2 regions of the Staphylococcus pseudintermedius genome follow, and region 1 is predicted to be linked to the other one. Evidence: riboswitches for the same ligand, from Rfam matches in the RefSeq annotation. Region 1 holds a riboswitch; the other holds the start of a gene.
What was found. Region 1 has a riboswitch for lysine ahead of P3U61_RS06785 (aspartate-semialdehyde dehydrogenase). Riboswitches for the same ligand answer to the same signal wherever they lie in the genome.
Positions count from the first base shown of each region.

Region 1 (3,435 bases):
ATGTGCTTCTGTTAATTCAATGTCAAAGTCTTGCAGTAAAGGGACTGCCGCTTCTAATATTTTGGTGAGTACATGGACACCATAACTCATATTAGCACTGAAAAATACTGGCATTTTATCACTTAACGCTTGAAGTTTATCAGTAATTTGTGTCTTTTCACCCGTTGTTGCAATGACAAGGGGGAGTGTGAAATCTTCCTCTAGTAAAGGCAGTAACAATTGTGGATGTGAAAAGTCAATCGCAACATCTGCCTCTGTCACTTCACTGATTTTTTGGTAAATCGGATAGGGCACATGCGCCGTTGAACGACCTGCAATGACGCCTACAATATTATGACCGTTCGCTTCAGCTAATCGCGCGACACGTTGGTTCATTGCGCCATATCCAATTAATAAAATTTTCATGTCTGAACACCTGCTTTAAATTGATGGTAAACTGCTTTTAACTGTTGTTGCTCTTCATTATTCAGTGGTACTAAAGGCAATCGCACCTCATATTGCCCAAAGCCTTCTAACGCTGCCAAATATTTGATTGGAATAGGATTAATATCGACACTCATCGCATCAAGAAGGGTGGCAATCGGTTCAAAGCGCGCTACTCGATCCTTCACATTTGTATAAATTTGTTGGAATTCATTCGGGATGACATTCGCAACGACCGAAATGACACCATGACCACCTTGTTCATAATATGACACAATATTATCATCGTTGCCACTATACAATGCGAACTTGTCTGTATCTAAGCGTTGTTGAAGTTCTGCTAAATAATTAAAATCATTAGTCGCGTCTTTTAACGCAACGATATATGGATTCTCACTTAAACGAACGACTGTATCCACTTCGATTGTTGAGTTTGTTCTTGATGGCACATTATAAAGGACTACAGGCAGTTCTGTCGCATTCGCAATGGCTTCAAAATGGGCAACTAAACCACGCTGACTCGTTTTTAAGTAATACGGTGTGATGAGCATAATCGCATCTGCACCTAATGCCTTTGCACGTAATGACGCTTCAATTGATTTTTGCGTGTTATTCGTCCCAGTTCCTACAATAATAGGGACACGTTGTGCATTTTCTTCTATTACTGTTGTTAAAATACGATCCTTTTCTTCATCTGTCAAAGTTGGATTTTCAGCCGTCGTGCCATTAACCACGATGGATTGAATATGATTGTCGATTAAAAAATGAACTTGTCTTTTGATCGCTTCATAATCCACTTCACCGTTCGAAAAAGGGGTGATTAAAGCGACGCCTGTGCCTTCAAAAATATGTGACATAATTTATGCTCCTTTCAATTGAAGTACCTGTTCTAACACTTGGACTGCATTAAGCGCAGCACCTTTTAATAAATTGTCTGAAGTGACCCAAATGTGGAATGTATTGTCTAACGAATCGTCTTTACGAATGCGTCCGACAAACACTTCATCACGACCTGTTGAATGAATCGCCATTGGATATTCATTTTTGGCTGGGTTATCTACGAGGACAACACGCGCATCTTGTTCAAAAAGCGCTTGTATAGCTTCCACTGTTGCCGGTTGGTCTAACGTCACATTCATATGAACGCTATGACTATCTTGTACCGGTACACGTACACAAGTTGCTGTGACATTTAAAGTCGGCTCATTTAAAATCTTTCTTGTTTCGTCAATCATTTTTTGTTCTTCTTTTGTATAACCATCATCCAAAAAGACATCAATATGAGGTAGTACGTTGTTATAAATCGGATGTGGATAAGCTTGAGGCGCCACACCTTTTGGACCGTCTTCTAAGTCTTTTTTACCTTTCATACCTGACCCCGATACAGCTTGATAAGTCGTGTATGCCACACGTTTTAACCCATATTTTTCTTGCAATGGTTTCAGTGGTACGACCGATTGAATCGTTGAACAGTTTGGGTTAGCAATAATACCTCTTTTAAAAGTAGGGGCGTTAACTTCAGGTACGACAAGGTCAACGTCTTCCGTCATGCGCCATTGACTTGAATTATCAATAATGATGGCACCGTGTGATTCAAACAGTGGGGCAAAATGAGCACTCGTACCGCCACCTGCACTCATTAAGACGTAATCAAAATCACCATCCGTCGCTTCATCTGTCAATTCTTGCACGATATACGTCTGACCTTGAAACGTGACTTCTTGACCTGCTGAACGTGCTGAAGAAAAAAGCACGAGTTCATCAAAAGCAATACCTTTACGATCAAGTGTTTCTAAAATCTTTGTTCCTACTAATCCTGTTGCACCTACAACTGCTAATTTTGTCATTCCACTTCACTCCATTTTTTCAATTCACAAATATTGTAATGTTCTTAAAATTTAGATAATAATTGAACTATTGGTAGTACAGATTGGCACTTGATGTTGATTACTAGAGCACTTGTTGAAGAGGGCAAATATCACTGATATCCAGACCGCTTCAAAAATGATAAATAAAAAACAAGCTCGGCGTGCGAACTTGTCAACTCTATATACAAGTGATGCACTCCATTATTGTAACAATAATGACAGATTCTTAGCTCTTAACCAGAGAATCCAACAAACAAGTACCTGCAATACTGTTCGTTTCGGCATCTCACCCTTTCGATATACAATGTTTGCAGACATGACTTCAATATATCTACTTATGATCGATGCGCCTCATCAATAACTATTCAATTATTATGGATACCATTATACATAGAAAGTCATCATGTGTAAACAGAAAATGCTGAAAATTTTAAAATACATCAAAAATTTCAGCATTCTTTTAGGTTCAATTGTTGACCTTTTTATAAGTAACGTGATGTAGAATTAAGTTTGAAAAGACTATTATCTTAAGTCAGTATATGCAATGGGGGAGACCTACATATGCATCCGATTTACTCAAAAAAACGAGATGACATCATATCATCCCGTTAAATAATGATTATGCTTTAGATTTCAAAATACCTTTTTCCTCTAAGTAGGCCTCGTAAGAAATTTCTTTCGATAAACCACCAGGCACATCTAAATCAATGACACGATTCGCAATAGTGTTAATAAACTCAAAGTCATGCGATGTGAAAATCATAGACCCTTTAAATGATTTCAAACCTTCATTGACAGATGTAATACTTTCCAAATCTAAATGGTTTGTTGGCTCATCTAATAACAATACGTTCGCACTAGAAAGCATCATTTTACTTAACATACAACGTACTTTCTCACCACCGGAAAGAACGCTTGCTTTTTTCTTCACTTCTTCACCACTGAATAACATACGTCCTAAGAAACCACGTAAAAATGTCTCAGTTTGTTCATTTTCTGGCGCATATTGTCTTAACCAATCGACTAAGTTCATATCAACGCCTTCAAAATACGCTGAGTTATCTTTAGGGAAGTAGCTTTGTGATGTTGTCACACCCCATTTATAGCTGCCTTCATCCGGTTCCATCTCGCCCGCTAAAATTTT
Region 1 covers NZ_CP120150.1:1,412,523-1,415,957, forward strand. Annotated here, with positions in the region: gene dapB (4-hydroxy-tetrahydrodipicolinate reductase) at 1-405, opposite strand, end outside; gene dapA (4-hydroxy-tetrahydrodipicolinate synthase) at 402-1,280, opposite strand; gene P3U61_RS06785 (aspartate-semialdehyde dehydrogenase) at 1,284-2,270, opposite strand; lysine riboswitch at 2,475-2,654, opposite strand; gene P3U61_RS06790 (ABC-F family ATP-binding cassette domain-containing protein) at 2,911-3,435, opposite strand, start outside.

Region 2 (3,435 bases), 270 kb from region 1:
ATATTAGTCAATGTTTTTTTGAAAGTTTTTTTCAACTGTTTCCACATTCGGATCTAAGTTGACGTCTTTTAATGGAATCAATTTCGTTTTATAGCGGACTTTATGATAGATGAAGAACGCTAAAAATACTGGTATACCCATATAAGTAATTAAAAATCGATTGATATCAAAATCACCCGTTTGAATAAAATCAACATCTTGTCCGATGATAACAATAATACAAAGCACAGCTGCGAGAATCGGACCAAATGGGAACCACTTCGCTTGATACTTTAATTTTTGAACATCGTAATTTTGTGCCGCAAACGCTTTTCGGAAACGATAATGACTGACCGCAATACCTACCCATGCGATAAAGCCTGTCAGACCACTCGCTGCAACAATATATTCGTACGCATCGCCACTGACATGTTGTAATACAAAAATCAACACAACAATCAGCGCTGTAGATAACATCGACAAGATTGGTGTGCCGTTTTTATTTGTACGACTAAATGCTTTAGATGCGAGTCCGTCTTTCCCCATCGAATACAGCATACGTGTGCTTGCATACATCCCAGAGTTACCCGCCGATAATACAGATGTTAAAATTACGGCATTCATAAATGAGGCAGCAAACGCGAGTCCTGCATTTTTAAAGACGAGTGTAAATGGAGAAGTTGCAATGTCATCCCCACCGCCCATTAAGGCAGAAGAATTGTAAGGAATAAGCATCCCGATAATGAAGATTGCTAAAATATAAAAGAGTAAAATTCTCCAGAACACTTGCTTAATTGCTTTCGGTACGGCACGCTGAGGATTTTCAGACTCACCTGCAGTAATCCCCACTAACTCAGTACCTTGGAACGAGAACCCAGCGACTAAGAACACGCCGAACACAACGAGTAAACTACCACCAAAACCGTCACCTAAGATTGGTGCGTCACCAGTTGTAAATGTATCAAAGCCCACTGCTTGACCGCCCATAATTCCTAAAATTGTCAATAAACCTACAATAATAAAGACAATCACCGTCGCCACTTTGATGAATGCGAACCAATATTCACTTTCACCATATACTTTGACAGACAAGGCATTAAGGCTAAAAATAATCACCATGAAGATACAACTCCATGCCCAAGCAGGTAAAAATTGTAAGGGGGCCCAATATTGGATGACTTGAGCAGCAATCGTAACGTCGGCCGCTACTGTAATGACCCAGTTAAACCAATAGTTCCATCCTAAAGCAAAACCTAAAGACGGATCGACAAAACGCGTGGCATATGTGCTAAACGAACCCGTAACAGGTAGATACGTCGCCATTTCCCCTAGTGATGTCATTAAAAAGAACACCATCACACCGATTATCGCATAGCCTAAAAGTGCACCTAAAGGCCCTGCATCATGAATAGCGCCTCCAGATGTCATAAACAGTCCAGTTCCAATCGCACCACCAATCGCGATCATCGAAATATGACGGTCTTTAAGATGGCGTTGAACTGCGTGTTGATTTTCTGTTTTTTCATTACTCATTTTCTTAATCCTTTCCTAATTGCTTAGAGGTTAAGACAAATTGTGTGAAGCTCGTTAAATATCAAATCATTCAACCTAGTAAAAAATAAAAGCAGTGATGACATCTATGTTGATGCCACCGCTGCTCATTATTTATGAATCGGTAGCACATCACATTTGTGACAGTCTAGCGCCTTTCGAACACTAGCCCAACGAGAAATGGCGATGGTCCATTTCCGTTTCGGCAACTTTACCTTTCACATGTTGGGGCTTTGTACCATCATACAACCCAACCGCTACTCATCAAAGTTGCGCCTCTAACTCAATCAAATCGTATTATAAATTGTTTCATTTATTACTATACATGATAGTCGTGCACCTATCAACATTATCTTTGTTTTTTCAAACGAATTTCATCGACTAAGTCCCAAATGAATGTATCTTTTTCAACAGTTTTTTGGTCTTTTGAACCGTATTGACGGACATTGACTTCATTGTTTTCAAGTTCTTTATCCCCGACAACAAGTTGATATGGGATCTTCTTCATTTGCGCTTCACGGATTTTATAACCCATTTTTTCATTACGGTCATCAATATGCACACGGACACCTTGAGATTTTAATTCGTCGTGAATTTGACGTGCGTAATCGTAATGCAAGTCGTTGTTAACTGGAATAATCTCAACTTGTTGTGGTGCTAACCAAGTTGGGAACGCCCCTTTTGTTTCTTCTGTTAAAAAGGCTACGAAACGTTCCATCGTAGAAACCACACCACGGTGAATGACGACTGGTCGATGATGTTCGCCATCTTTACCAATGTAAGTAAGTTCGAACTTTTTCGGTAATAAGAAGTCAAGTTGCGCTGTCGACAATGTCTCTTCTTTACCCATCGCCGTTTTCACTTGAACATCTAATTTAGGACCGTAGAACGCCGCTTCACCAATCGCTTCTTCATACGGTAAGTTCATTTCATCTACTGCTTCTTTTAACATCGCTTCAGCAGTGTTCCACATGTCATCATCGTCATAATATTTTTCTTTATCCGCTTTATCACGATAACTTAAACGGAATTTGTAATCCTCAAAACCAAAGTCTTCATATACATCCAAAATCATTTGAACGACACGCTTGAACTCTTCTTTAATTTGGTCTGGTCGCACGAAGATATGCGCATCGTTTAAAGTCATCCCACGCACACGCTGTAATCCTGATACAGCACCACTTGCTTCATAACGGTGCATTGTACCAAGTTCCGCAATACGAATTGGCAACTCACGATATGAATGGGGCTTGTTAGCATAAATCATCATATGGTGTGGGCAGTTCATCGGTCTCAGTACCATCGCTTCATCCGCATCCAGTTGCATTGGCGGGAACATGTCTTCTTGGTAATGATCCCAGTGCCCTGATGTTTTGTACAAATCGACATTAGCCATCACAGGTGTATAGACGTGGTCATAGCCGAGGCTAATTTCTTTGTCTACGATATAACGTTCGATTTCACGGCGGATTGTTGCACCATTTGGTAGCCATAAAGGTAAACCTGCGCCGACAAGTTGATTGTTTGTGAAGAGCTCCATTTCTTTACCGATGCGGCGGTGGTCACGCTCTTTACGCTCTTCTAACAATTGAAGATGTGCTTTTAGGTCTTTCTTGTCGAAAAATGCTGTACCATAAATACGTTGCAACATTTTATTATTACTGTCACCACGCCAATACGCACCAGCAGTTGATAACAATTTGAACGCCTTAATTTTCGATGTACTTGGGACGTGTACGCCTCGACATAAATCAGTGAATTCACCCTGACTGTACAATGTCACTTGTTCGTCTTGTGGAATCGCCTCAATTAATTCCAATTTATATGGATCGTTTGCAAAAAATGCCTTCGCTTCATCTCTTGAAACAACTTGACGCTCGACTTTATGATTTTCTTCAATAATTT
Region 2 covers NZ_CP120150.1:1,147,200-1,150,634, reverse strand. Annotated here, with positions in the region: gene P3U61_RS05420 (amino acid permease) at 4-1,512, opposite strand; lysine riboswitch at 1,648-1,819, opposite strand; gene thrS (threonine--tRNA ligase) at 1,880-3,435, opposite strand, start outside.
Region 2: another riboswitch for lysine. It lies ahead of P3U61_RS05420 (amino acid permease); the one in region 1 lies ahead of P3U61_RS06785 (aspartate-semialdehyde dehydrogenase).